4 regions of the Streptomyces sp. NPDC085460 genome follow, and region 1 is predicted to be linked to each of the others. Evidence: riboswitches for the same ligand, from Rfam matches in the RefSeq annotation. Region 1 holds a riboswitch; each other region holds the start of a gene.
What was found. Region 1 has a riboswitch for cyclic di-AMP ahead of ACIGHB_RS01455 (peptidoglycan DD-metalloendopeptidase family protein). Riboswitches for the same ligand answer to the same signal wherever they lie in the genome.

Region 1 (6,914 bases):
GCCCGGGAGCTCGACGTCCGGCCCCTCCACCTTGGCGTCGGCGGCGTTGCGGAAGTCGAAGATCGTGTGCAGGCCGAGGCCGTCCAGGAAGGCGGCGTCGGACTCGGTGGCGTCGGCGAGGTGGCCGCTGCGGAACAGGGCGCCGGGGCGGACGGCGCGCCCGTCCGTCGTCGGCAGGCCGCCCACGTCCCGGAAGTTGCGGACCTCCGCGAGCTCGGGCTCGCCGGGTTCGAGGGGCTGGACCTGCGGCAACTGCTGCGTCACGGATGCTCCTGGGGGTAGGCGTTCACGGGACCGGACGAGATCGGTTCCCCCCGCAATCATCCCGGGGCGAGGGGCGCGGCGCACCCCCCTGGTCGGTAATGGGCGATCTGTCCGTATTGGAAGGTCTTGCGGTAACGCGCCCTGGTTGAGGGGGAGATGGAATTCCGCGCGTGAGCAGCGTCATAGAAGTGACGGATCGTGGCCGACCGCCCGGTTCAATCACCCTCCCTGAAAAGGGAATCGAGGGACCGTCATCCACGGAGGGTGACCGGAATTCCGGGCCCGAAGATCGCCCCGGAATGCCCGCGGAATACGGCGGCTTGTTCGCGTCGACCCCGCTCGTCTAGCGTCGCCGTCAATCCGGTCGGACCGCCGAATCCTGCCACCGTCCGGAATTCGACCCCATCCCATCGCATGGCAGGAGCGGGGGACCCAAGGAAGTACGCCGGTCCCGCGACGCAGGACGGCTCGGGGTGAAGCCGCGTGAGAAACGCGGCCGGGCATCTCCAGTCCGAACCCGACAGCTCACCTCGCAGGCGCCGGAGAGGAATTCGCCATGCCCGCGAACGGTAAGCACCGCCGCCAGAAGTCCACCCTCATCACCCGCGGCCTGGTCGCCGCCGGCACCGGCGGCGCCGTCGTCGCCCTGCCGCTGATCGGCGCCACCGGAGCGCACGCCGCCGAGCAGGCCGCCCCGGCCGCCGTCTCCGCCGGCGTCGTGAGCGCCGCCGCGCAGGCCCCGGCCGCCGCCCCGGCCGCCAAGGCCGCCGCCCCGAAGACGTACTCCGTCGTCGCCGGCGACTACCTGTCCAAGATCGCCGCCGAGCAGAACGTCGCCGGCGGCTGGCAGAAGCTCTACTCCGACAACCGCCAGGTCGTCGGCGAGAACCCCTCGCTCATCCTCCCGGGCATGAAGCTCACCCTCGGCGCCAAGAACACCGCCAAGGCCGCCGCCCCGAAGCCCGCCGCCGCGCCGAAGGCCGCCGCCAAGGCCGCCCCGAAGGCGGAGCGCAAGGCCGCCCCGAAGGCCCAGTCGTCCGGCGAGCAGACCCGCGCCTCGCGCTCCGCCGACCGCGCCGCCGCCCCGGCCGCCGCCGAGCCGGCCGCGCAGACCGCCTCCACCGGCTGGGTCGCCCCGGTCTCCGGCGGCGTCTCCACCCCGTACCGCGCCTCCGGCTCCATGTGGTCCTCCGGCTACCACACCGGTGCCGACTTCATCGCCTCCTCGGGCACCACCGTCCGCGCCGTCGGCGCCGGCACGGTCGTCTCCGCCGGGTACAGCGGCGCGTACGGCAACGAGGTCGTCATCCAGCACGCCGACGGCAACTACTCGCAGTACGCCCACCTCTCCTCCCTCGCCGTCTCCGCCGGCCAGTCGGTCAGCGGCGGCCAGCAGATCGGCCTCTCCGGCTCCACCGGCAACTCCACCGGCCCGCACCTGCACTTCGAGATCCGCACCTCGCCGAGCTACGGCGCGGACATCGACCCGCTGGCCTACCTGCGCCAGCACGGCGTGTCGATCTGACCCGTCCGGCCCACGGCCGTCCGAAGGCCCCGCACCCCCGGTGCGGGGCCTTCGCCCCGCTCCGGCTATTCCGGCTTGGCAAATTCTTTATCGGTGGCATATATCACCCGCCGTCAACCCCTCCTTACGGTCGCGTAGGTCACATCCGAAACGGAAGGATGTGCTGACGTGGCAGACGATTCGAGAGAAACAGACAAGAACGCGTTCGGGTCATTCGGGTCGTACGCGGCGATCGGTGACAGCTTCACCGAGGGCGTCGGAGACCCCGGACCCGACGGCACCTACGTCGGCTGGGCCGACCGCTTCGCGGTGCTCCTCGCCGACCAGCTGCCGGACCACGAGTCCTTCCGCTACGCCAACCTGGCCGTCCGCGGACGCCTCCTCGACCAGATCGTGGCCGAGCAGGTCCCCCGGGCGAAGGAGCTCGCCCCCGACCTGGTGACCTTCTGCGCCGGCGGCAACGACATCATCCGCCCCGGCACCGACCCCGACGACGTCGCCGAGCGCTTCGAGCGGGCCGTCCAAGACCTCACCTCCGCCGTCGGCACCGTCATGGTCACCACCGGCTTCGACACCCGCGACGTGCCCGTGCTCAAGCACCTGCGCGGCAAGATCGCCACGTACACGGCCCACGTCCGCGCCATCGCCGACCGCTACGACTGCCCGGTCCTCGACCTGTGGTCGCTCCGCTCCGTCCAGGACCGGCGCGCCTGGGACGACGACCGGCTGCACCTGTCGCCCGAGGGGCACACCCGGGTCGCGCTCCGCGCCGCCCAGGTCCTTGGCCTGCCGGTCCCGGCCGACCCCGACCAGGCGTGGCCGCCGCTGCCCGCCCGGGGCCCGCTGGAGGTCCGCAGGGACGACATCCACTGGGCGCGCGAGTACCTGGTGCCGTGGATCGGGCGGCGGCTGCGCGGCGAGAGCTCCGGCGACCACGTCGAGGCCAAGCGCCCCGACCTCATGCCCCTGTAGCTCCCGGACGGCCGGCGGGGATCCGCTCCAGGACCCCGCCGGCGAACACGTCGTACAGCGGCAGCGTCTCCAGGTGGACGTAGCCGATGTGGCAGTCGCAGGCGGCGAGGGGACAGGCCCGGGGCCGCAGCGCGGCACGGTAGGAGCCGTCGTACAGGTTGCCCAGTTCGGCCCTGACGAAGTGGCAGCGCCGCACCGTCCCCTCGCCGTCCACCGACACCACCGACTCGCCGGTCCGGCAGGGCAGCCCCGCCGAGCGGTGCGGACGCCGGCTGTAGCCGAAGAGCGGATCGATCTCCGTCCACACCGCCGCCTCCGCGTCCGTGTACGCGTGCCCCTCCGCCGCGTTCACCCACAGGTAGACGTGGTCCGGCAGCGCCGACCGCAGCCGCACCGCCTCCGCGTGGTGCTCGGGCAGGCCCACGACGCCCACGCTGAACCGGACGCCCCGGGCCGCCAGGTCGAGCGCCTTGCCGAGGAAGCGCTCGTACGGGGTCTGCCCCGGGTGGTACGTGCACCACAGGGCCAGCGACCCGAGGTCCGCCCCGTCGAGCCACGAGGTGCGGCAGCTCAGATTGGTCTGGATCGCCACCCGCTCCACGTGCGGCAGCCGCGACAGCTCCACCAGCGCCCGCCGGTACCAGGAGCGGACCAGGCCCTCGCCCCACGGCGTGAAGAGGATCCGCAGCCGGTCCCCGGTCTGCCCGGCCGCCCAGCCGGTGAACCGTTCCAGCGCCGCCCGGTCCGCGCGGAGCGTCTCCGGGCTGTCCCGCCGCTTGGCGAACGGGCAGTACGGGCAGTCGTAGTCGCAGGAGGCGAGCGGCCCCCGGTACAGCAGCGTCAGGTCCACGCCCGCCCCTACTTCGGCTCGTACGCGGCCATCGCGGCCCGTACGGCGGGGGAGAACAGCTCGGGGCCGAGCCCGTCCGAGTGCGCGAGCCCCTCCGGCGACAGCCGCAGCAGCCCGTCCGGCGCCGACCCGTCCAGCCAGCCGTACCCGGCGAACCGTTCCAGCTCCGGCCCGAAGTCGTCGAACGCCCCCGACCCGAACCGCTCCTCGTACCCGGCGAGCTCCATGCCCTGCGCCTGGAGCAGCGACTGGAGGAGGTGGCGGCGGCGCGCCTCCGCCCCGTCCACCCACCGGCCCACCTGCGCCCGGGAGAAGTCCCCCGTCTCCGTGTAGGCGTCGATGATCGAGCGGATCTCCCGCATGTCCACCGCGTAGTCGAAGGAGTAGTGCAGCGCCGAGGTGTACGAGCGGGCTCCGCAGCCGAGACCGATCATGCCGTCCGTCTGGCAGGCGTGGTCCTCGGGGCCCGACGGGCCCGCGTCCGCCCGCCGGAACATGCGCATCGACACCTGCTCGTAGCCGTGCCCGAGGAGGTGGTCGCGCCCCTGCCGGTAGAGCCGCAGCCGCCGCGCGTCCCACTCCCCGTCCGACTCCGCCGGGGCCGAGCGGCCGAGCCCGGTGAGCGGCCGCACGTACAGCGGGTACAGGTACAGCTCCTCGGGACGCCAGGCGAGCGCCGCGTCCAGCGAGTACCGCCAGGACTCCTCGGTCTGCCCGTCGATGCCGTAGATGAGGTCGATGTTGAGCACCGGCACGCCGGTGTCCCGGATCCGGCCGAGCGCCGCCTCCACGTCGGCGCGCCGCTGCGGCCGGACCGCCGCCCGCGCCTCGGCGTCCACGAAGCTCTGCACGCCGATGCTGAGCCGGGTCGCGCCGCGCGCGGCGAGGACCGCCAGCCGGTCGGCGGTCGCGGTGGCCGGGGAGGTCTCCACGGAGAGCGGCACCGCCCGCAGATCCGCGCCCATCCGGTGCTCGGCGATGTCGCAGAGCCGCTCCAGCTCGCCGGCGGTCAGGAAGGTGGGCGTACCGCCGCCGAACGCCGCCGTCGCGAACCGCACCGGTTCCGCGCCGCCCAGCGCCTCCCGCACCGCCACGGCCTGCCGGTCCAGCGCGTCGAGGTAGCGGGTGGTCAGCTCGTCCGGGGCCCCGATGCGGGTGAAGAGGTTGCAGAAGCCGCAGCGGACCTCGCAGAAGGGGATGTGCGCGTAGAGCGAGAGGGCGTCCTTCGGCTCGCCCGCCCACAGCGCGGCCAGACCGGGCCGCTCCGGCAGCGGCCGGTACGCCGTCTTGTGCGGGTAGGCGTACACGTACGAGCGGTACGGGCGGGGCGGCGGGGTCCCGGTCACGCGGCGGCCCCCTCGTCCGGGCCGGCCAGCGTGAACTGCGCGTACGGCACCGTCCACACCACCTCGTGGCCCAGCCGGTGACCGGTGAACCCGTCGTCGCCGTAGGCCGTGCCGTGGTCCGAGCAGACGATCGCGAAGCAGCGGCGGCGGCTGCTCATCGCGGCGAAGAGGCGCCCGATGTGCCGGTCGACGTACTCCAGCGCCGCCGCGTGGGTGGCCCGGGTGTCGCCGGCCTCGCGGCTCGCGCCCGGGGTGTGGAACCAGTTGGGCTGGTGCAGCGCGGCCACGTTCAGGAAGAGGAAGAGCCGGCGGTCGGCCGGCAGCGCCGCCACGACCTCCTCGGCGCGCGCCACCTGCGCCTCGAACGAGGTCGGCGAGGCCACCCCGAACGACGGCTCCCAGTGGCTCTCCTGGAAGAGCCCGGGCAGCACCGAGCCCAGCGGGGGCCGCCCGTTGAAGAAGCCGACCCCGCCCACGCAGACCGTCCGGTAGCCGTCGGCGGCGAGCGCCGTGACCAGGTCGGGGGCGTCGTACACATAGGTGCCGTCCGCGGTGGTCTCACTGCCCGCGAACCGGGCGGCGAAGAGCCGCGGATGCGGCCCCGGCGCGGCCGGGGTCGGCAGGAAGCCGGCGAAGATCGCCTGGTGGGAGGCGTAGGTGAAGCTGCCGGGGGCGTGCCGGCGCTCCCAGCGGCCGTCCGGGAGGTGGCGGGCCAGGTTCGGGATGCGCCCGGCGGCGGCCAGCTCGGCGGCCACGTCGTACCGGAGGGTGTCGAGGGTCACCAGGAGGAGGTCGTGGCTGCCGACGATCGTGTTCATGTCGGGGCGGGCCACGGGGTGGGGCTGGTGCACGGCACGCGGCCGGTCCGCGGGCTCGGGTCGGCTCGTGGGGTGGGGCTGGTTCACGGGCTCGGGTCGGCTCGTGGGGTGGGGCTGGTTCACGCGGGGCTCGTTTCTGGGGTGCTCGTGCCTGTCGGGCACGTTCCTGCTGGGCACGTTCCTGCCGTGCCGGGTGTACGGGGCGCGGTGCCGCCCGACGCGGGGAAGGCGCGCAGCAGGTCGGCGACCTGGGCGCCGTAGGTGTCCAGGCCCTCGGAGCCGCTGCCCGGGAGGCCGGTGAGGCCGGGCAGCAGGTCCCCGAAGGCGTTCACCTCGCCGATCGCGAAGCGGCGCCAGCCGGTGCCCGGCAGCAGGTCCACCCCGACGCACCGGGTGCCGGGGAAGGCCGCCGCCGCCCGCTCGCACCCGGCGAGGACGTCCTCCCAGCGGCCGCCGGCGGCCGTGATCGCCGACCGCGCGGCGGCCAGGTCCCCACGCGCGCCGCCGAGGTGCAGATTGGTCAGCGGGGAGCGGCTGGTGCGGACCACCGCGTGGGTGGCGCGCCCGCCGGTCACCACCACCCGCAGGTCGGCGGCCCGGCCGCCCTGCGTCGCCTTCGGCAGCCAGCGCTCCACGTGCAGCCCGTCGGGGGCGAGCGCGTCGACCAGCGCCCCGACCTCCCGCGCGCCCGTGTAGCGGCGTACCCGCAGCGAATTGAAGAGCCGTCCGGCCGCGTCCCGCTCGACCGAGGTGGCGGCCTGCACGCGGCCCGCCCCGGCCGTCTCCAGGGCCAGCACTCCCGAGGCGGAGGAGCCGTGGGCCGGTTTCACGAAGACCCGGCGCAGCCCGGAGCCGGCCATCAGCCCCACCAGGTCGTCCCAGCCCCGCACCGGCGCCCCGCCGGGACCGGAGGTCGGCGAGGCGGGCACGGACACCCCGGCGGCGGCGAGCCGCCCGTGGGTGAGCCGCTTGTCGAAGAGGACCGCCGTCTCGGCGGGGTCGTCCACCAGCACGGCACCGGCCCGCGCGGCCTCGGCGGCGAGCCCGGCGACGGCGGCGGTGAACCGCTCGTACCAGATCCTGCCGCCCTCCACCCGGGCCGGGTCGTCGGCGCCGCGCAGCATCCGGTCCACCTCGGG
Region 2 (6,914 bases), on a different contig from region 1:
TATCAGCCCGCGGTGGCCGCGGCGCGCACGGCCGCGCAGATCCGCGCCAGATCGGCGTCGTCCGTCACATACGGCGGCATCGTGTAGATGAGGTCCCGGAACGGGCGCAGCCAGACGCCCTCCCGCACGGCAGCCCGGGTCGCCGCAGCCATGTCGACCTCGTGGTCGAGCTGGACGACGCCGATCGCGCCGAGCACCCGGACGTCGCGGACACCCGGGACGTTCTCGGTGCCGGCGAGGCCGTCGCACAGTCCGTTCTCGATCCGCTTGACCTCCTGCGCCCAGTCCCCGGAGAGCAGCAGGTCGATGGAGGCGCAGGCGACGGCCGAGGCCAGCGGGTTGCCCATGAACGTCGGCCCGTGCGCGAGCACGGGCACCTCGCCCTGGGAGATGCCGTCGGCCACTGTGCCGGTGCACAAGGTCGCCGCCATCGACAGATAGCCGCCCGTCAACGCCTTGCCCAGGCACATCACATCGGGGGAGACCCCGGCCTGGTCCGCGGCGAACAGCGTGCCCGTGCGGCCGAAGCCCGTGGCGATCTCGTCGAAGACGAGCAGTACGTCGTGTGCGTCGCACGCCTCGCGCAGCACCCGCAGATAGGCGGGGTCGTGGAAGCGCATGCCGCCCGCGCCCTGCACCACCGGCTCGACGATCACCGCGGCCAGTTCGTCCGCGTGCCGCCCGATCGTGGCGCGGAGCAGCTCGGCGTACGACTCCTCGTACGCGGCCGGCGGCGCGTCGACGAAGACCTGCTGCTGGAGCACGCCGGACCACAGCTGGTGCATCCCGCCCTCGGGATCGCACACCGACATCGGCTGCCAGGTGTCGCCGTGGTAGCCGCCGCGCCAGGTCAGCAGCCGCCGCTTGGCGGGCCGGCCCAGCGAACGCCAGTACTGCAGGCACATCTTGGCCGCGACCTCGACCGCGACGGAGCCGGAGTCGCTGAGGAAGACGTGCCGCAGCGGCTCGGGCGTGATCTCGACGAGCCGGGCGGCGAGACGTACCGCCGGCTCGTGGGTGAGGCCGCCGAACATCACGTGGCTCATCTTGTCGAGCTGGCCGCGCGCCGCCTCGTTGAGGACCGGGTGGTTGTAGCCGTGCACAGCCGACCACCACGAGGACATGCCGTCGATCAGCTCGGTCCGTCCCTCGGCCGGCTCGGCGAGGTGCAGTCGCACACCGGACGCGGATTCGACCACCAGCGGCTCCGTACGGCCCGGCATGGGGCCGTACGGATGCCACACGTGCGCCCGGTCCAGGGCGAGGAGTTCGTCGTTGCGCATCGTCACCCGTTACGCGTTCGGCGCGAGGTCCGTACCGGCCCCGCGACGGCGCACCGCCACCAGGTCGGTCCTGGCCTCCGAGGCGCCGGCGGGCACGGTGACCGGAGCCTCGGCCGGGGGAGCCGCGTGGCCGCCGCCGCACGGACCGCAGCCGCTACCAGCACTGGCCGTCCCGTCCGCGTCGGCTTCCGCGTGCGCGCCGCAGCCGCCGCCCGCCCCGGAGCCGCAGCCGCCCGCCGAGGCGTGCGAACCGCAGCCGCCACCCTTCGCCGCGAGCGCGTCGGCGCGGTGGGCGGGCAGCGTGGTCGTCCCCGCGCCCTCCACCTCGAAGCCGGCGTCCGCGATCATGTCGAGGTCGGCCTTGCCGGCCTGGCCCTCGCTGGTGAGGTAGTCGCCCAGGAAGATCGAGTTGGCGATGTTCAGTGCCAGCGGCTGCATCGACCGCAGGTGGACCTCGCGGCCGCCGGCGATCCGCACCTCCACGTCGGGGCAGACGAAGCGGACCATGGCGAGGATCCGCAGGCAGCGCTGCGGGCTGAGGTTCCACTCCTTCGCCAGCGGCGTCCCCTCGAAGGGGATGAGGAAGTTGACCGGCACCGAGTCCGAGTCCAGCTCGCGCAGGGCGAAGACCACGTCGACCAGGTCCTCGTCGGTCTCGCCCATGCCCGCGATCAGGCCGGAGCAGGCCGAGAGGCCCGCCGCGTGCGCCTTCTGCACGGTGTCCACCCGGTCCGCGTAGGTGTGGGTGGTGGTGATCTCGCCGTACGTGCCCTCGGAGGTGTTGAGGTTGTGGTTGTACGCGTCGGCGCCGGCCGTCTTCAGCCGCTCCGCCTGACCGTCCGAGAGCAGACCGAGGCAGGCGCACACCTCGACGCCCTCGTTCTGCTCCTTGATCGCCTCGATGGTCCTGCCGACCCGCTCGACGTCCCGGTCCGTCGGACCGCGCCCGCTCGCCACCAGACAGACGCGCTTGGCACCGCCGGCGATGCCGGCGGCGGCCGCGTCGGACGCCTCGTCCGGCTTCAGCCAGGTGTACTTGAGGATGTCGGCCTTCGAGCCGAGCCGCTGCGAACAGTACGAGCAGTCCTCGGGGCACAGACCGGACTTCAGGTTGACCAGGTAGTTCAGCTTCACCCGCCGCCCGAACCACTGACGGCGCACCTTGCCGGCCGCCGCCACCACATCGAGCAGGTCGTCGTCGGAGGTCGCCAGCACGGCGAGCGCTTCTTCACGGCTCGGCGACTCGCGCCGCAGCCCCTTCTCCACCAGCGTGTTCAGCAGGTCCATAAGCGCTGATCCTTGCCTACGGCACACCCCCCGGCCAAGGAGGATCTGAACAAACGCGCCCGATGGAGGTGTGTGTATGACCACATCCCGACCTCGGCCCGCTGCCGTTAGGGTCTGTGCGCTGCCTACAAAAGGTGCCGGCACAGGGCGCCGACAGAGGTGCCGACAGAAGGAACGCCGAATGTCCCAGGTCCAGCCGCCCCAGCCGACCCAGCGGATCCAGCCGACCGAGCCGATCCGGCCGCCCCAGCCGATCCGGCCGACCGAGCACCCACACCGCTCAGCCTTCGACTGGACCGGTGCGGAGGCGCGCCGCCGGGCCGAGGCCGGACTGGTGCGGACGCTGCGACCGCGCCCCGCCGCATCGGACCTGCTCGACCTGGCGGGCAACGACTACCTCGGCCTCACCCGGCACCCCGAGGTCACCGGCGCGGCGGCCGAGGCGGCCCGCCGCTGGGGCGCCGGCGCGACCGGTTCGCGTCTCGTCACCGGCACGACCCGGCTGCACACCCGGCTGGAGGAGGAACTGGCCGCGTTCTGCGGCTTCGAGGCCGCCCTCGTCTTCTCGTCCGGCTACACCGCCAACCTCGCCGCGCTCACCGCGCTGGGCGGCCAGGGCGCGCTGATCGTGTCCGACGCCGCCAACCACGCCTCGATCGTGGACGGCTGCCGGCTCGCCCGTGCGGAGGCCGCCGTGGTGCCGCACGCCGACCCCGAAGCCGTACGCAAGACGCTGGAGGCGCATCCGGGACGGCGAGCCCTTGCCGTCAGCGACTCCGTCTTCTCGGTCGACGGCGACCGTGCACCGCTGGAGGAGCTCGCCGCCGCCTGCCGCGAGCACGGCGCCGGGCTCGTCGTGGACGACGCGCACGGTTTCGGCGTGCTCGGCGCGGGCGGACGCGGCGCGCTGCACGGCGCGGGGCTCGCGGGCGACGAGGACGTGGTCGCCACTCTCACGCTCTCCAAGTCGCTGGGCAGCCAGGGCGGTGCGGTCCTCGGCCCGGCCCGGGTGATCGAGCACCTGGTCAACGCGGCGCGGACGTTCATCTTCGACACCGGGCTCGCCCCGGCCGCCACGGGCGCGGCGCTCCAGAGCCTCCGGCTGATCGCGGCCGATCCGGGCCTCGCCGAGCGGGCGCGTACGGTCGCGACCACCCTGCACCGTGAGCTCACCGGGGCGGGATTCACCTCGGCCCGGCCGGACGCGGCCGTGGTGTCGGTCCGTGCACCGGGGCCGGAGGAGGCGCTGGGGTGGGCGGCCGACTGCCGTGAACACGGCCTGTCCGTGGGGTGCTTCCGACCGCCGTCGGTGCCCGACGGGATCTCGCGGCTGCGCCTGACGGCCCGCGCCGACCTCACGGACGCGCAGATCGAGCAGGCGGTCGCGACCATCGTGCGGACCGCGCCGGCCGGAGCGCGCTGACCCGGGTGCCGTGCCCCGGCCGTGTCCGGTGTCCTGGCGGCGGGCTCGGTCGGTCCGGCCCAAGGGCGGCTCCGTGGCCGAGAGTTCACCGCTTCGGGCGACGTAACGGGGCATATCTTGGGAGAACGCCCCACCCCGGCCCGGGTTCGGTGACAGGCTGACGCCGAGTGCGATCCGGGGCGACGGCCCCGGCGGGAAAGGGACGACGTCGCCATGGCAGATCACCAGGAAGCATCCGTCACGCTGCCGAGCGATCCCGCCGCGGTCGCCACGGCGCGGAGGTTCGTGGCGGACGTGCTCGGCCGCTGGGGGCTGGATGACCTGGGAGATCCGGCGGACTCGATCCGGCTGATGGTCTCGGAGCTCGCGACCAACGCGGTGCAGCACACTTTTGGGCAGTCGCCCACCTTCACCGTCGAGCTGCGGCTCGACCGCGAGGAGGTGCTGAGGGTCGGCGTGACCGACAGCCACCCGCGGTTTCCGCGACGGCTGCCTGCAGCCGTCCAGCAGGACAATGGGCGGGGCATGGCGATCATCCGGGTCCTGGCGGCGGAGGCCGGTGGCCGGCTCTCGGTCACGCCGACCGCCGAGGGCGGGAAGACCGTGTGGATCACGCTGCCGTGGGCCGCGGCCGCCGTCCCCGCCTGCTGAACGGTCTGTCACTTCCGCCCAGGCGCCCCGCGCTTCCGCCCGACGGTCCGAGGCTCCCGCCCGACGGTCCGAGGCTCCCGCGTCACGGTCCGACGCCTCCGCTCATTCGGAGTGCATCTTGGTGGAGGGCCACACGCCGCCGGCGAAGTGAGGGGCCCAGTAGTACGGGTTGACCTCGATGAGCTTGCGGGAGAGCCAGCGGGCCGGGTCCTCGGGGTCGGGTACGCCGACCTCGACGTCGGGGCCCCAGAGCGCGAGCCGCTCCTGGCAGATGCCGCACGGGGGCAGGATGACGTAGCGGCCGTCCTCCGGGTCGCGGAAGACGCAGACGGAGGCGGTCACCCGGCGGTCGAGGGTGTACGCCTGGCAGTACGCTCCGGTCTCCTGGCACAGGGTGACGCTGCCGTGGATGTTGTCGAAGCCGACGCTCGTCAGGATGCGGCCGTCGTCGAGGCGGACGGCGGCGGCTCCGCCGGCCTCGTCGGCGGGCCAGCGGCGGTCCAGTTGAGCGACCGCGGCGTCGACGAGAGCTTGATCAAGTGCCATCGCCGCATCCTAGGCAAGGACTGGGTAGATGCCTAGGGCAGCCCGCGGTGGGGCGGGGACGTGCTCGGCGCCCGCGGTGCGGGGTGCGGCGGCGCCACCGCACCTCGGGGACGACCGCGGGCGCCGGTGGGTCAGCGCACGCGCCCGTAGTAGACCTTCGAGGACCAGATCTTGTCGAGCTTCACCCAGGAGCCGGTCTTGGGCGAATGCCAGATCTTGCCGCCGCCGGCGTAGATCCCGACGTGATAGACCCGGCCGCCCGAGTGGAAGAAGACGAGGTCCCCCTTCTGCCGGCTGGAGGCGGAGATGTGCCGGGTCTTGTTGTACTGCTGCTGCGCGGTGCGGGGCAGCGACTTGCCCGCCTTCTTGTACGCGTAGAGCGTGAGCCCGGAGCAGTCGAAGCGGGTGGGTCCCGTCGAGCCGTACCGGTAGGGCGCGCCCTTCTTCGAGGCTGCGACGCCCAGTGCCTTCGTCGCGTGGGAGGTGGCTGCCTGGGCCTCGGGTGCCGCTCCGGGTGCGAGGAGCGTGCCGCCGACGGCGGCGAGGGTGAGAGCCGAGACGGCTCCCGCCCGGGACAGCAGGGACGGGACATGCATCTGCGCAGTCATGCGCAACCCTTCGTCAGCCGCCTGTGAAGGATGACCTGTCGGGTTCGGGCAGGCGAAGATGCCCGGCCGCGGCTGCGGCTTCACCCCAAGGGACGGCCGCGCTGGGGAATCAGCGCGGTCGACCCGTACTGCTCGGGTCCTCCACTCCTGCCGAACCAATCCTGTCGACCAGACGTCCGGGACAGCGGCAGGACTCGGCGTCCGCCCGGACCGCCCCGCCTGGGTGGCGGGGGCTTGTCGTCGTCGAGGATCTTGACCCACAGGTCGGGCGAAAACCGAGTGGAAACGGCGTTATGTGAGGCTCCTCACGACTGATCCATACGGGTGGACAAGTGGGTTTCGTGATCGTCGTAGGTTTGGCCGACGAGCCCCGTACCAGCGTCGGAATGTCCCATTCCGCCAAATGCGTACACCTGTTGCGCAACTTGCCCGCTTCACCTGTCGATCCCGCGACTACGCCGAACGGGGGATCGATTCTGCGTCCCGTGTCGGCCGTCCGGGGCTCGACACGACACGTCGGAATGTCAACTCGCGCGTGTTTCGGGCACGGTGACGCGCGCCGCCCGCCGCTCGCCGTCCAACACCCGCAGCGCGCAGGCCAATGTCTCGGCGTGGACCTCGCTCTCGCCCCGCATATGCATGAGTGTCAGAGCGTCGCGAAGCGCGTCGACCCGGCCGGCCAGCGCTTGAGCGGCGCGCAGGGCTCCATAGGTATGCGTCGTCCTGGATGGATTGATCTTCCCCAGGAGGTCGACGACTTCGAGGTACGCGTCGATGAACTGCCCCTCGGCGCGCGTCAGGGCGGGCAGCGGCGGAAGCTCCGGGACCATCGCGGACTCACCGGGCGGTCGGGTCGGAGGCGGCCCGGCGGTCGCTGACGATGTGGTCGACCAGGCCGTACGCCAGTGCGGCGGGCGCGTCGAGGACGGTCGGGCGGTCGGTGTCGGCGGCGACCCGCTCCTCGTCGTGGGCGGTGTAGGCGGCGAGCAGTCGCGTCATGACACCGCGCAGCCGGTCCAGTTCGCTCGCCTGGAGGTCCAGGTCGGACGGCTGGCCGGTGAACGGCTCGTCCAGTACGGGCTGGCGCAGGGTGATCCGGGCGCCGGGCAGCATCAT
Region 3 (6,914 bases), on a different contig from region 1:
CGAGGGCGACGACGAGGGAGCAGACGACGAGGGCCAGGAAGGCGGCGCGGCCGGTGAGCCGGGAGCGCCGGGCCTGGCGGCGGGTCTGGGAGCGGTAGACACGGGCGGCGGTCTGCTCGCCGAGCAGCCTGATCCGGGTCGCGGTGGAGAACCGGTCCCGGTCCTTGACGGCCATGTCGTGTCGCCTCCCCTGTCGTCCGGTGTCCTTCTGTCTCCGGTGTCCCTCAAACGTGCGTCCCCGCACACGGTACGGGACCGGGTGCGGGGACGGACGGAACTGCGGTGCCGGGGCCGGTCGGCCCCCGCGGTCAGCCCTTGAAGCGCGGGAAGGCGCTGCGGCCGGCGTAGACGGCGGCGTCGTCGAGGATCTCCTCGATGCGCAGCAGCTGGTTGTACTTGGCGACGCGCTCGGAGCGGGCCGGGGCGCCGGTCTTGATCTGGCCGCAGTTGGTGGCGACGGCGAGGTCGGCGATGGTGACGTCCTCGGTCTCGCCGGAGCGGTGGGACATCATGCACTTGAAGCCGTTGCGCTGGGCGAGCTCGACGGCGTCGAGGGTCTCGGTCAGCGAGCCGATCTGGTTGACCTTCACCAGGAGGGCGTTGGCGGACTTCTCCTCGATGCCGCGGGCGAGGCGCTCGGGGTTGGTGACGAAGAGGTCGTCGCCGACGAGCTGGACCTTGTCGCCCAGCTTCTCGGTGATGACGTTCCAGCCGGCCCAGTCGTCCTCGAACAGCGGGTCCTCGATGGAGACGAGCGGGTACGCGGAGACGAGCTCCTCGTAGTACTCGGTCATCTCGGCGGCCGAGCGGGACTTGCCCTCGAACTCGTAGGAGCCGTCCTTGTAGAACTCGGAGGCGGCGCAGTCGAGCGCGAGCGCGATGTCCTTGCCGGGGACGTAGCCGGCCTGCTTGATGGCCTCGATGATGAGGTCGAGCGCGGCGCGGTTGGAGTCCAGGTTCGGGGCGAAGCCGCCCTCGTCGCCGAGGCCGGTGGAGAGGCCCTTGGTCTTCAGGACGGACTTGAGGGTGTGGTAGACCTCGGTGCCCCAGCGCAGCGCCTCGGAGAAGGACTCCGCGCCGATCGGGGCGATCATGAACTCCTGGATGTCGACGTTGGAGTCGGCGTGCGACCCACCGTTGAGGATGTTCATCATCGGAACGGGCAGCAGGTGCGCGTTCGGGCCGCCGAGGTAGCGGAAGAGGGGGAGGTCGCTGGCCTCGGAGGCGGCGTGCGCGACGGCGAGGGAGACGCCGAGGATGGCGTTGGCGCCGAGCGAGGACTTGTCCGGGGTGGCGTCCAGGTCGAACATGGCCTGGTCGATCAGGCGCTGCTCGGTGGCGTCGTAGCCGACGAGCTCCGGGCCGATCTGCTCGATGACGGCGAGGACCGCCTTCTCGACACCCTTGCCGAGGTAGCGGTTCTGGTCGCCGTCGCGGAGCTCCAGGGCCTCGAAGGCTCCGGTGGAGGCGCCGGACGGCACGGCAGCACGACCGGTGCTGCCGTCGTCGAGGCCGACCTCGACCTCGACCGTGGGGTTGCCTCGGGAGTCCAGGATTTCCCGGGCTACGACGACGTCGATGGACGGCACGAGCATCTCCTTCTGGGATGTGACGCTAGGTGTGACGCAGGGGTCGCAAGGTCTCGTTCGCCTTGCGACAAGAGCCTAACCGGCTCCGGCGGTCCGGCCAGCCGACCGCCCGTCCCCTGGGACGAAAAAGGGCCCAAGAGCACGCATCGAAGGACGAAAGACCCGGGATCTACTGGACAGTAACGGCAGAACCCCGGTCCGGAGCCCACGGGGGAAGGGGCTCGGGACCGGGGTGGTCACCGCGGGAGGGTCGTCGGGCACCGGGAAGCCGCCGGACTCACCGGTGCCGAGGGCCTTACTTCAGGTGGAGCTGCTGGCCCGGGTAGATCAGGTCGGCGTTCTCGACGACGTCCTCGTTGAGCTCGAAGAGCTCGGCCCAGCCGCCGTCGACGCCCTGCGCCGCGGCGATCTTGCTGAGGGTGTCGCCGGCCACGACCTTGTACTCGCCGTCGCCCTTCTTGACCTTCTTGCCGGTCGGGGTGGTGACGGTCTTCTTGGCGGCGGCCTGCGGCGCGGCCTGGGCCTTGGGGGCCTGGCGCTGCTCGCTGCGGTTGGCCGGCTGCTCGGCGGAGCGCTTCGGGGCGCTCTGCTGGGTGCTCTGCTTCGGGGCGCTCTGCTGCTGGGTGCTCTGCTGCTGCGGAGCCGCCTCGGCGGAGCCGCCGTCGTAGGAGGCGGAGGAGAGGCCGACGCCGCAGCTCGGCCAGGCGCCCTTGCCCTGGCCCGCGAGGACCTTCTCGGCGATGGCGATCTGCTGCGACTTGCTGGCCTGGTCGGCGGTGGGGGCGTAGGCGGTGCCGCCGAACGCGGCCCAGGTGGAGGCCGAGAACTGGAGGCCGCCGTAGTAGCCGTTGCCGGTGTTGATCGACCAGTTGCCGCCGGACTCGCACTGGGCGACGCGGTCCCACTCGGAGGCGGTGGCGGCCGAGGCGGTGCCGGCGGCCATCAGCGGGGCGGCGACGGCCGCACCGGTGACGCCGACGAGGGCGACGACGCGAGTGGCCTTGGAGGGACGACGGCGCTTGCCCGTGCCGGAGAACAGCATGGAGTTTCCTCTTCACCGACGCCTGTGAGGTGAGCTGTCGGGTTCGGGCTTGAAGAGTTCGCCCGGCCACGCGTCCTTGCGCGCGGCTTCACCCCTAGCCGGTCGGCCGTCCGTCGTTCCCGACGGCCGGGACCGGCACGAACCTTGGGTCCCCCACTCCTGCCTGCGGCGCTTTCGCGACGACAGTTCCCGGCGGCCGACGGCAGGACTCGGCGTTTCGGTCGACGGGGCCCGCGGTGGCGAGCGGTGATGACCGTAGACACACACCTGCTCGAAGTTCAAAGGGCCTTACGACGGACAAATCGCCCTTACTTGCACTCCGTCAGACCTCGTTTGCGCAGGTGAGAGCTGACGGAAGCAAAGTTTGCGGACGTGACACGCCAGTTGGGGCGAAGAGACCCATGTCTCACTTTCCCAAAATCGGACATAAGGCCCTGAAACGGCCTCACTTCTCCGACGGAGGGTTCGTCAGCTCAAGGCTCTGACCAGGGAGGATGAGATCCGGATCGGTGCCGACCGTATGGCGGTTGGCGTCATACAGGGCGTCCCAGCCGCCGGGGAGATCGTTCTCCCGCGCAATCTCCGACAGGCTGTCACCCGGCCGCACGGTGTAGGCGTCACTTGCGTCCGAGTTGACGGGGATTGAGGTGACCTTGTCCGCAGCTGCGGCATGTCGACCGGATTCCTGCTCGGTGTCCGTCTTGTCGGTTTCCTCCGGGGCGGCCTCGCCCCGGTGCTTGCCCGTCCCGGGTGTGGCCGACGACACGTCAGCCCCGTCCGTACCGGGGGTCACCGGGGTGGCGGGCGCCTCGGGGTCCGCCGGGGTCTTCGAGGCGTCCGGCGACGTGACCGGGGCGTCGGGCGCGGTCGTGCCGGGGGCGATGGTGCCGGGGGTGCCCGTGGAGGCGTCCGGGGCGGGCGTGGAGGCGTCGGGGGCGGGCGTCGCCGGAGGCGTGGCGGTGCCCTCGGGGGCCTGCGTGGCGGGCGCGGTGGGCTCGGCGGGCGTGGTGGGCTTCGCCGGCGCGGCCGGAGCGGTGGCGGTGCCGGCCGCCGTCTCGGCGGCCTTCTCGGCCTTCTCGGCCCGCTCGGTGGCCGTCGTGGCCTTCTCGGCGGGCGCGGCGGGCTTCGGCGCCGTCTTCTCCGCGCCGGAGCTCGCGCCGGTGTCCGCGCCACCGGTCCAGTTCGACTCGGGGGCCACGCCGCCCTCGTCCTCCTCCTGGACGGCCGGGCCGGGCTGTACGCCGGTCGCCTTGCCGTCGTTCGTCAGCCCGGCGATGGGGGCGCAGGTGGCCCAGTCGGTGCTGCCGGAGGAGAGCGCCTTGTCGGCCACGGCGATCTGCTGGGCGCGGCTGGCGAGGTCCGGGCTGGGGGCGTACGCGAGTCCGCCGTGCCGCTCCCACGCCTCCTGTGTCATCTGGAGGCCGCCGTACGCTCCGTTGCCGAAGTTGGCGCTCCACTGGCCGGCGGACTCGCAGGCGGCGACCCGGTCCCAGGTGGCCGCGTCGGCGGCGGAGGCGGAGCCGGCGGCGAGCAGCGGCAGCGCCATGGCGGATCCGGTCACTCCCGCGGTGACGACGATCGCGGGAGCCTGACGGGGTCGACGGTGTCGTCCGTTTCCGGAAAGCATGTCGGGGCCTTTCGCGTGACGGCAGGGACGGCTGGGACGGCCGGGTTCCGGCCGAACGCTGGCGCGAAGGTAGCCGCATTCGAACGCCCGTCACAAGTCGATGGCTTCCCGATCACGTGAAGATCACATTTCTGACACACCGTCACGCGCGGGGCGGGGGTGCGGATGGGGTGAACTCCACCGGAAGCGTGCGCAACCCCCTCATGATGAGCCCTCCGCGCCACCGCAGTTCCTCCGGATCGACGGCAAGTCGCAGGTCCGGCAGGCGGGTCAGGAGGGTGGCGAGCGCGGTCTGTCCTTCGAGGCGGGCGAGCGGCGCGCCCAGGCAGTAGTGGATGCCGTGCCCGTACCCGAGGTGCTGGTTGTCCGCGCGGGCGAGGTCGAGGGTGTCCGGGGCGCCGAACCGGTCCGGGTCGCGGTCGGCCGCCGCGAGGACGACGAGGACCGGGTCGCCGGCCGGGATCGCCTGCCCGCCGATGCTCAGCCCCGTGGTCGCGTACCGCCAGGTCGCCAGCTCCACCGGCCCGTCGTACCGCAGCAGTTCCTCGACCCCGGTCTCCAGGAGCCCGGTCTCCCCGGCGGCGAGCGACGCCTGGAGGCGGGCGCGCTGCTCCGGGTGGCGCAGCAGGGCGTAGGCGCCGTTGCCGATGAGGTTGATGGTCGTCTCGAAGCCGGCGAAGAGGAGCACGAAGCACATGGCGACGGCCTCGGCCTCGGTGAGGTGGTCGCCGTGGTCCGAGGCGCGGATGAGGCCGGAGATGAGGTCGTCCGCGCCTTCCTCCCGCAGGGACTCCCGCTTGCGGTGGATCAGCTCCGCGAGATAGCCGCGGATCTTCTTCACCGAGCGCGCCACCCCGCCCCTCGGTCCCCCGCCGTGCCGGATCATCATCCCGGCCCAGTCCCGGAAGTCGTCCTGGTCCTCGGCGGGGACGCCGAGCATGTCGCAGATGGCGTAGATGGGCAGCGGGAAGGCGAACTCGTGGATGAGGTCGGCGCTCCCCCGCGCCGCGAGGTCGTCGATGAGCCGGTCCGCCAGCTCCTGCACGCGCGGCGCGAAGGCGGCGACGCGGCGCGGGGTGAACGCCTTCGACACGAGCCGCCGCAGCCGGGTGTGGTCCGGCGGGTCGATGTTGAGGAGGTGGGTCATCAGCCCGGCGCTGCGCTCGCCGGGAATGCCGGTCTTGCCCGGCTCGGCGTGGTGCACCGGGTTCTTCGAGAGCCGCTGGTCGGCGAGGGCCTGCCGGGCGTCCGCGTACCGGGTGACGAGCCACGCCTCGACCCCGCTGGGCAGGGTGGTCCTGTGCACCGGCGCGTGCTCCCGCAGCCAGGCGTACGCCGGGTACGGATCGCTCGCGAACTCCCAGCTGAACAGCGCGGGAACCGGCCCGCCGCCGGCTCCGGACGAGGCGCCGGCGACGGGACAGGAGGCCGGCGCGGGGCTCGTACCGGATGTTCCAGGCGTACCGGGCATATGGGGCATCGGGGCGGGTCCTTCACTCACGCCCCGACCGTACCGTCCGGTCCTCGGGATCCCGCCGCCCGACCTGACGTGATCACCGGCCGGTGATCACGTCGTGACGGCCCGTGCCCTACATTTCCCCGCGTGGACCTCGCCTTGCTCAGAAGCACCTTCGCGGTCGTCGAGAGACGGGCCGAACACGCCGTCACGTACTTCTACTCGCACCTGTTCTGGCGCAACCCCGGCGTGCGCGCGCTCTTCCCGGAGGACCCCGAGCACCTGGTCCCGCAGCGCGACCGGCTGTTCGCCGCGCTCACGCACGTCGTGACCTCGCTGGACGACCCCGGCCTCGCCGCCTACCTGGGCCGCCTCGGCCGCGACCACCGCAAGTTCCTCGCCTCCCCCGCCCTGTACGCGGCGGTCGGCGAGAGCCTGCTCGCCGCCTTCGCGCACACCGCGGGGGCGGTGTGGACGGTCGAGGCGGAGAAGGCGTGGTCGGAGGCGTACGGGCGGGTCGCCGACCTGATGCTGGCGGGCGCGGAGGAGTCGGCCGCCGCGGGGGAGCCCGCCTGGTGGGACGCGGACGTCGTCGGCCACGAGCGGCACGGCGACGACCTGGCCGTGCTCACGCTGCGCCCCCGCAGGCCCTTCCCCTATCTCCCCGGCCAGTACGCCGGCGTCAGCTCGCTCCGGGTCCCGCGGGTGTGGCGCACGTACTCGCTCGGCAACGCGCCCCGCGCGGACGGCACGCTCGACCTCCACGTGAGCCGCATCCCCGGCGGGGCGATGAGCACGGCCCTGGTGGACGAGGTCCGGCCGGGCGAGACGCTGCGGCTGAGCGCCGCCGGCGGCGCGGCGGTCTCCCGTACCGCGCCGGGCGCGCTCCGCACGTATATATGCGCCGGTACGGGCTGGGCGCCGGTCAAGGCCCTCCTGGAGGAGGCGGCCGGCTCCGACCCGGACGCCGAGGGCCGGATCTTCTCGGTGGCCCGGTCCCGGGAGTACCTGTACGGGCGCGAGGAGCTGGACCGGCTCGCCGCCCGGCTGCCGGGCCTCAGCGTCACCTACATCACCGCGGCGCCCCGCCACCCCCGCGACCAGGCCACCGAACGGCTGCTCACCGCGCTGCGGTCCTGCGGCCGCTGGCCGGACCACGACGTCTACCTGGCGGGACCGCCCGGCTTCCTCGGCGAGGTC
Region 4 (6,914 bases), on a different contig from region 1:
CCTCCGCCGGTCGCCGTCGGGGCCGGTCGCGGGGACCCTGGGAGGGTGCGCGGCGCCGGGCCCGGCGGCGGGCCGGCGACCGGGCAGGAGTACGCGGTGACACACCCTCGGGGAGCGGCGGGCGGTCGGCGGCGGGGCGGGAAGCCCCGCCGTGCGGTCCGGTCCGGCGCTCCCCGGACGCCGTACGGCGGCGGGCCGCCGGCGCAGTCCGCTCCCTACGGGGCCGCCCGGAGGTTCCTGCGGGCGCTGCCGCCGCTGATCATCGTCGGCGGGGTGTTCTTCGACCTGGCGACCCCGGCGGCGTACACGGCGGCGCCGCTCTTCTCCGCCGCCCCGCTGGTCGCCGCGCCGTTCTTCTCCCGGCTCACGACCCTGCTGACCGGGATCGCGGCGATCCTGGCCTCGATCGGGCTGCACGCGTACAACGACACGCTGTCCGACGTGCCCTCGCTCACCGAGACCCTGACCGTGGTGACCGTCTCGGCGCTCGCGATGCTGATCAACCTGGTGGTGCGGCGCAGCGGGGAGCGGCTGGCGTCGGCGCGGGTGATCGCGGAGGCGGCGCAGCGGGCGGTGCTGCCCATGCCGGCGGAACGGATCGCGGGGCTCCAGTGCGCGGCCCGGTACGAGGCGGCGCAGGCGGACGCGTTCATCGGCGGCGATCTGTTCGCGGTGCAGGACACCCCGCACGGGGTGCGGCTCGTGGTCGGGGACGTGCGGGGCAAGGGGATGGACGCGGTGGAGGCGGTGGCCGTCGTCATCGGCGCCTTCCGGGAGGCGGCCGAGCAGGAGGCGGCGCTGGAGGGGGTGGCGCAGCGGCTCGAACGGGCGCTCACGCGGGAGGGGACCCGGCGCGAAGGGCTCGACGCCTTCGAGGGGTTCACGACGGCTGTGCTCGCGGAGGTCCGGCACGAGGGGGGCGGAGTCCGTGTGGTGAACCGGGGGCATCCGCCTCCGCTGCTGCTGTACGGGGACGGGCGTCTGGAGACGGTCGAGCCGGCCGAGGCGGCGCTGCCCCTGGGGATGGGGGAGTTGGCGGTCTGGCCGGACCGGGCCGACGAGCGGCCGTACCCGCCGGGCGCGACGCTGCTCTTCTACACGGACGGGCTGTCGGAGGCGCGGGACGCGTACGGCGTCTTCTACGATCCGGCGGCCCGGCTCGCGGGGGCGGTCTTCCCGGGGCCCGAGGAGCTGCTCGACGCGCTCGTGGACGACGTGCGGCGGCACACCGGAGGCGGTTCGACGGACGACATGGCGCTGCTCGCGGTGAGCCGTCCGGCGGCGGGGGCGCCCGAGCGGAGGCGGACGATGCCGGTGGTGCCGCCCGAGCCCGCGCGCTGAGCGGAGCCGCTGTCACCGTGCGTGCTCGCGAGGTGTCACAGCGATAACAATTGACACAACGTCAGATTCCGAGGGTTTGGCCGGGCCTCGCTGAACGGGGGTCAACTCGGGCGAATCCCTGCCAATTCAATGAATGATCAAGAGGAACGGCTTGGAATAGGGCCGCCGTGTCTATTAACGTTCGATAACGCAGCGCGGTCGTCCCAGCCGTCGCAAGAGACGGCTCCGTGCGCACACGCCGAATCCCGAAAGGGAACCGGGGAACCATCCCTTGGGGTGAATCGGGCCCCTCGCACACCCCCCGTGCGAAAACGCCCGTAGGAGACCTTCCTGCTCCGAACCCGTCAGCTAACCCGGTAGGCGAGAAGGAAGGAAAGGAGCGCGCCTCCGTGGCGTCCAACACCCCCGTACCCGGTGCCCCCTTCGAGCCCTTCGGCGGCCCGGGTGCCGTCGGAGCGGACGACCCGGCCGGCACAGTGCCGGGCGCGTACGACCCCCCCTCCTTCACCCCCGCGCCCGGGGAGTGGAACCCGACCGAGGGCTCCCTGCGCGCCGAGAGCCGCGCGGGCGGCCGGCACCGGGTCGTGAAGCAGCGCTCCAACTTCGCCCGCTCCTCCACCGTCCTCGGCGTCGGCGTCATCGCCGCCGTCGGCGCGGGCGGCCTCGCCACCGCGCAGGAGAAGCCCCCGGTCGCGATCTCCCTCCCGGACCTCCCCGACCTCGGCCTGCCGGACGCCCACGACCTGCCCGGCGTCGGCGCCCTGCTGCCCGGCGGCGACGAGGAGCCGGCCCCCGCCCCGGTCGAGGACACCCTGGTGGCCGCCGCGGGCGGCACGGCCACGAAGCCGCTCACCTCGATCACGTACAACGCCCCGGCCGACACCGCCGCCGGCACCGAGGCCGGGGAGCGCACCGCCTCCGCCTCCGACGCGGGCGAGGCCCTGCGCGCCCGCATCCTCCAGCAGGCCGAACAGCAGCAGCAGGCCGCCGTCGACGCCGAGAAGCTGGCCGCCGAGAAGGCCGCCGCCGAGAAGGCCGCCGCGGACGCCAAGGCCAAGGCGGAAGCCGCCGAGAAGGCCGAGGCCGAGGCGAAGGCCCGGGCGGAGGCCAAGGCGGAGGCGGAGCGGATCGCGAAGGAGAAGGCCGAGGCCGAGCGGATCGCCGCCGAGAAGGCCGAGGCCGAGCGGCTCGCCAAGCTGGCCGCCAGCTACTCCATGCCGCTCTCCTCGTACACCCTGACCTCCACCTACATGCAGTCCGGTTCGATGTGGTCCTCCGGCTACCACACGGGCCTCGACTTCGCCGCCCCCACCGGCACCCCGCTCAAGGCGGTGCACGGCGGCACCATCACCTCGGCCGGCTGGTCCGGCTCGTACGGCTACCGGATCGTCCTCCAGCTGGAGGACGGCACCGAGGTCTGGTACTGCCACCTCTCCTCCATGACCGTCGCCGCCGGCCAGACCGTCACCACCGGCGAGACCATCGGCCGCGTCGGCGCCACCGGCAACGTCACCGGGCCCCACCTCCACATGGAGGTCCACACCCCGGACGGCTCGGGCATCGACCCGGCCGAGTGGCTGCGGTCCAAGGGCCTGACGGTCTGAGCCCGCCTTCCGGTCGGGGTTCAGGCTCCCCTATCGGAATACGCCCGGCGGTGCACGGAGTTGATGTCCGTATGACGTCACCTCTGCGCCCGCTGGGCACCTCCGACCTGCATGTCTTCCCGCTCGCCCTCGGGGGCAACGTCTTCGGCTGGAGCGCCGACGAGGAGCGGTCGTTCGGCGTCCTCGACGCCTACGCGGCGGCCGGCGGCAACTTCGTGGATACCGCCGATGTCTATTCGGAGTGGGTCGAGGGCAACGAGGGCGGCGAGTCCGAATCGATCATCGGCCGCTGGCTGGCCGCCCGGGGCAACCGCTCCGACATCGTCGTCGCCACCAAGGTCGGCGCCCACTCCCGCCTCAAGGGCCTCTCCGCCCCCACCATCAAGGCCGGCGCGGAGGAGTCCCTGCGCCGCCTCGGCACCGACTACATCGACCTCTACTACACGCACTTCGACGACGAGTCGGTGCCGGTGGAGGAGATCGTCACCGCCCTCGACCAGCTCGTGAAGGACGGCAAGGTGCGGGCCGTCGCCGCGTCCAACATCTCCCCGGAGCGGCTGCGCGCCTCCCTCGACTTCGCCGAGGCCGAGGGACTCGCCCGCTACGTGGCGCTCCAGCCCGAGTACAACCTCGTCGCGCGGGAGAAGTACGAGGGCCCGCTCCTCGACACCGCCGCCGCCACCGGCCTGGCCGCCGTCCCGTACTACGGCCTCGCCGCCGGCTTCCTCACCGGCAAGTACCGGCCCGGCCGGACCGTCGAGAGCGTCCGCGCCCGGGGCGCCTCCGCGCTCGCCGAGACCGCGCGCGGGCAGGCCGTCCTCGCCGCGCTCGACGAGGTCGCGGAGGCCCACGGCGCCGAGCCGGCGACCGTCGCCCTCGCCTGGCTCGCCTCCCGCCCCACCGTCGCCGCGCCGATCGCCTCGGCCCGCACGGTCGAGCAGGTCCCCGCCCTGGTCGCGGCCGCCGCCCTGACCCTGACGGCGGAGGAAACGGCCCGCCTGACGGCCGCCTCCGAGACGCCCCAGGGCTAGGGCCTGTCCGGCGGATCAGGGCCGGACAGGCGCTAGCCCTTGTAGGGGTTGTAGCCGCCGTAGTCGAGGTACTGCGGCGGCACCCACACCCGGCCGGTCGCCCGCGCCGCGTACGAGAGCGCGGGCGAGGCCGTCGCCCGGCGCTCCCACAGGTGGTGCAGCAGCTCCTGCTCCCGCGCGGCGAAGTCCGGCACGGGCACGGTGCCCCGGCGGGCCCGCTCGCGCAGGAAGGCCAGGGTGGTGGCGAAGGACTCGTACTCGCCGACCGCCCGCGCCCCCGCCTTGCCGTACGTACGGGACGCCACCGCGCGCGCGGTACGGCGGGCCCGCATCGAGGACAGCGCCAGCGGCTCCTCCGGCGAGAGCCAGCCGGCCGCCGCGTACGCCGGCAGGACCCCGGCGATCGTGCGCAGCTCCTTCTGCCGGCTCCACACCGCGAGCCAGGTCAGCAGCCCGAAGGCCGGGACCATGAAGACCGCGTACACGGCGTAGAAGGCGAGCGGGCCGCCGAAGGTCGCCGAACCGTTCCACAGCGCGTGCACGCCCATCGCGAGCAGCAGACCGGCGAGCGGCAGCAGGACCCGGCGCAGCCGCTTCCCGCGCGGGGCGAGCGCGGCCAGACCGAAGCCGATGCCGGTGAGCACCGTGAAGAGCGGGTGCGCGAACGGCGACATCACGACCCGGACGAAGAAGGTGCCGGCGGTGACGGCGCCGATCCCGCCGTCGCCGAGGTCCTGGTCCTCGCCGAAGGCGTTGCCCAGATAGAGGATGTTCTCGGTGAACGCGAAGCCGGTCGCGGTGAAGCCGGCGATCACCACCCCGTCGACCAGACTGCGGAAGTCCCGCCGCCGGAAGAGGAAGAGCAGCAGGATCGCGGCGGCCTTCGCGGACTCTTCGACCACCGGGGCGATCACGGTGGCGCCGAGGTCGTCGGCCGAGCGCGGGTCGGCGGTCGCGGTGGCGATCCAGCGGACGGCGAAGGAGTTCGCCAGGATCGCGACCAGGGCGGCGGCGAACGCGCCCCAGGCGAAGGCGAACAGCAGGTTCTTCCACGGGCCGGGCTCGACCCGGTCGAGCCAGCGGAACGCCGCCATGAGCAGCGGTACGGGCAGGACCGCGAGGCCCAGGCCGACGAGGAACCCCTCCGTGCCGGTCTGCTCCCGCACCAGCGCCAGGATGACCAGGGCGCAGAGCGCGAGGAGGACGATCAGGGTGACGGCCCGGACGATCCTGCTCCGCCAGAACGCCCGCCGGGGCCGGTACCGCCACTGGCTCCGGTCGGCGGCCACGGCGAACGACGGCTCGTCCCCGTCCCGCGCGGGCACGTCGGCGTGCGGAAGGGACGCCCGGGTCTCGACCGCGGGCGGCCCGGCCTGCGATGGCAGGTGCGCCGGGGGCTGGGAGGCGGGCGTGGACGGCGGAGACGGCGGGGACGGCTCGGGCGACGAGGCCGACGGCAGGGGGTGTGACACGCCTCGACCCTAGCGACCGCCACCGACAGGGGCGACGGACTTGCGGACCGGGGCTACTTCCTCCGGAAGGCGAGGCCGGGGCTCGTTCCTCCGGAGGAGGAGGCCGGGGCTACTTCCTCCGGAAGAGGAGGTCGTGCACGACGTGGCCCTTGTCCAGGCCCTGGCCCTCGAACCGGGTGAGCGGCCGGAAGTCGGGGCGGGGCGCGTAGCCGCCGTCGGGGGCGGTGTTCTCGAAGTCGGGGTGCGCGGACAGCACCTCCAGCATCTGCTCCGCGTACGGCTCCCAGTCCGTGGCGCAGTGCAGGACCCCGCCGGGCTTCAGCCGGGTCGCGAGCAGGGTCAGGAACTCGGGCTGGATGAGCCGCCGCTTGTGGTGCCGCTTCTTCGGCCACGGGTCGGGGAAGTAGACGCGGCAGCCGTCGAGGGCGGCCGGGTCGAGCATCTCGCGCAGCAGGATGATCGCGTCGCCGTTGGCGACCCGGACGTTGGTCAGGCCGTTGCGGTCTGCGAGGCCGAGGAGGTTGCCCTGCCCGGGGGTGTGCACGTCGACGGCGAGGATGCCGGTGCCGGGGTCGGCGGCGGCCATCTGCGCGGTCGCCTCGCCCATCCCGAAGCCGATCTCCAGGACGACGGGCAGCCCCCCGAACAGCTCGCCGAGGTCCAGCACCCGCTTGCCGTCGATGTCCAGACCCCAGTCCGGCCACCGCTTCAGCATGGCCTCGGCCTGCCCGGCCGTGACCCGGCTCCGGCGCGGCTGGAAACTCCGGATCCGCCGCTCGAAGTGCGCGCCCGCGGGGTCGGGCGAGGGGCCCTCGCCGGGCGCGAACATACGGCTCCCGCGGCGGGCGACGGACTCGGTGCGATTCTCATGCTGCTCAGACACAATGCGGCCCATCGTACGGGCCCCGCGCGGGGGCGCGGCGTGTCAGAGCAGGGCCAGGGCGCGGCGGGCGATCTCCCGGCCGATGGGGAGGGAGGCCGTCGCCGCGGGCGAGGGCGCGTTGAGGACGTGGACCGCGCGTGTTCCCTCGCGGATCAGGAAGTCGTCCACCAGCGTGCCGTCCCGCAGCACCGCCTGGGCCCGCACGCCCGCCGCCGCGGGCCGCAGGTCCGACTCGCCGACCCCGGGCAGCAGCCGCCGCACCGCCTCGGTGAAGGCCCGCTTCGACAGGGAGCGGCGCAGCTCGCCCGCGCCGTACCGCCAGTGCCGGCGGGCGATGGTCCAGGAGCCGGGCCACGCGAGGGTGCCGGTGAGCTCGCCGGGGTGGACGACGCCCCAGTCGTACCCCTCGCGCGCCAGGGCCGGCACCGCGTTCGGCCCGATGTGGACGCCGCCGTCGATGCCCCGGGTGAGGTGCACGCCGAGGAACGGGAAGGCGGGGTCGGGCACCGGATAGACCAGGCCCCGCACCAGGGAGGGGTCGGCCAGCTCGTAGTACTCGCCCCGGAAGGGGACGATCCGCATG

Region 2: another riboswitch for cyclic di-AMP. It lies ahead of ACIGHB_RS13210 (C40 family peptidase); the one in region 1 lies ahead of ACIGHB_RS01455 (peptidoglycan DD-metalloendopeptidase family protein).
Region 3: another riboswitch for cyclic di-AMP. It lies ahead of ACIGHB_RS27090 (transglycosylase family protein); the one in region 1 lies ahead of ACIGHB_RS01455 (peptidoglycan DD-metalloendopeptidase family protein).
Region 4: another riboswitch for cyclic di-AMP. It lies ahead of ACIGHB_RS11045 (peptidoglycan DD-metalloendopeptidase family protein); the one in region 1 lies ahead of ACIGHB_RS01455 (peptidoglycan DD-metalloendopeptidase family protein).

What each region holds. Positions count from the first base shown of each region.
Region 1 is NZ_JBITTO010000001.1:316,952-323,865, forward strand. It holds gene ACIGHB_RS01450 (tyrosine-protein phosphatase) at 1-264, opposite strand, end outside; cyclic di-AMP (ydaO/yuaA leader) riboswitch at 653-816, shown strand; gene ACIGHB_RS01455 (peptidoglycan DD-metalloendopeptidase family protein) at 821-1,789, shown strand; gene ACIGHB_RS01460 (SGNH/GDSL hydrolase family protein) at 1,958-2,761, shown strand; gene ACIGHB_RS01465 (STM4011 family radical SAM protein) at 2,748-3,611, opposite strand; gene ACIGHB_RS01470 (STM4012 family radical SAM protein) at 3,620-4,957, opposite strand; gene ACIGHB_RS01475 (STM4013/SEN3800 family hydrolase) at 4,954-5,775, opposite strand; gene ACIGHB_RS01480 (STM4014 family protein) at 5,895-6,914, opposite strand, start outside.
Region 2 is NZ_JBITTO010000004.1:468,143-475,056, reverse strand. It holds gene ACIGHB_RS13235 (adenosylmethionine--8-amino-7-oxononanoate transaminase) at 3-1,283, opposite strand; gene bioB (biotin synthase BioB) at 1,293-2,570, opposite strand; gene ACIGHB_RS13225 (8-amino-7-oxononanoate synthase) at 2,752-3,993, shown strand; gene ACIGHB_RS13220 (ATP-binding protein) at 4,207-4,644, shown strand; gene ACIGHB_RS13215 (cytidine deaminase) at 4,747-5,190, opposite strand; gene ACIGHB_RS13210 (C40 family peptidase) at 5,322-5,798, opposite strand; cyclic di-AMP (ydaO/yuaA leader) riboswitch at 5,802-6,008, opposite strand; gene ACIGHB_RS13205 (hypothetical protein) at 6,323-6,628, opposite strand; gene ACIGHB_RS13200 (ATP-dependent Clp protease proteolytic subunit) at 6,636-6,914, opposite strand, start outside.
Region 3 is NZ_JBITTO010000011.1:62,345-69,258, forward strand. It holds gene ACIGHB_RS27080 (septum formation initiator family protein) at 1-175, opposite strand, end outside; gene eno (phosphopyruvate hydratase) at 309-1,595, opposite strand; gene ACIGHB_RS27090 (transglycosylase family protein) at 1,885-2,631, opposite strand; cyclic di-AMP (ydaO/yuaA leader) riboswitch at 2,636-2,812, opposite strand; gene ACIGHB_RS27095 (transglycosylase family protein) at 3,077-4,192, opposite strand; gene ACIGHB_RS27100 (cytochrome P450) at 4,401-5,729, opposite strand; gene ACIGHB_RS27105 (globin domain-containing protein) at 5,862-6,914, shown strand, end outside.
Region 4 is NZ_JBITTO010000003.1:687,832-694,745, forward strand. It holds gene ACIGHB_RS11040 (PP2C family protein-serine/threonine phosphatase) at 238-1,341, shown strand; cyclic di-AMP (ydaO/yuaA leader) riboswitch at 1,568-1,719, shown strand; gene ACIGHB_RS11045 (peptidoglycan DD-metalloendopeptidase family protein) at 1,731-2,945, shown strand; gene ACIGHB_RS11050 (aldo/keto reductase) at 3,017-3,976, shown strand; gene ACIGHB_RS11055 (PrsW family intramembrane metalloprotease) at 4,009-5,301, opposite strand; gene trmB (tRNA (guanosine(46)-N7)-methyltransferase TrmB) at 5,558-6,277, opposite strand; gene lhgO (L-2-hydroxyglutarate oxidase) at 6,374-6,914, opposite strand, start outside.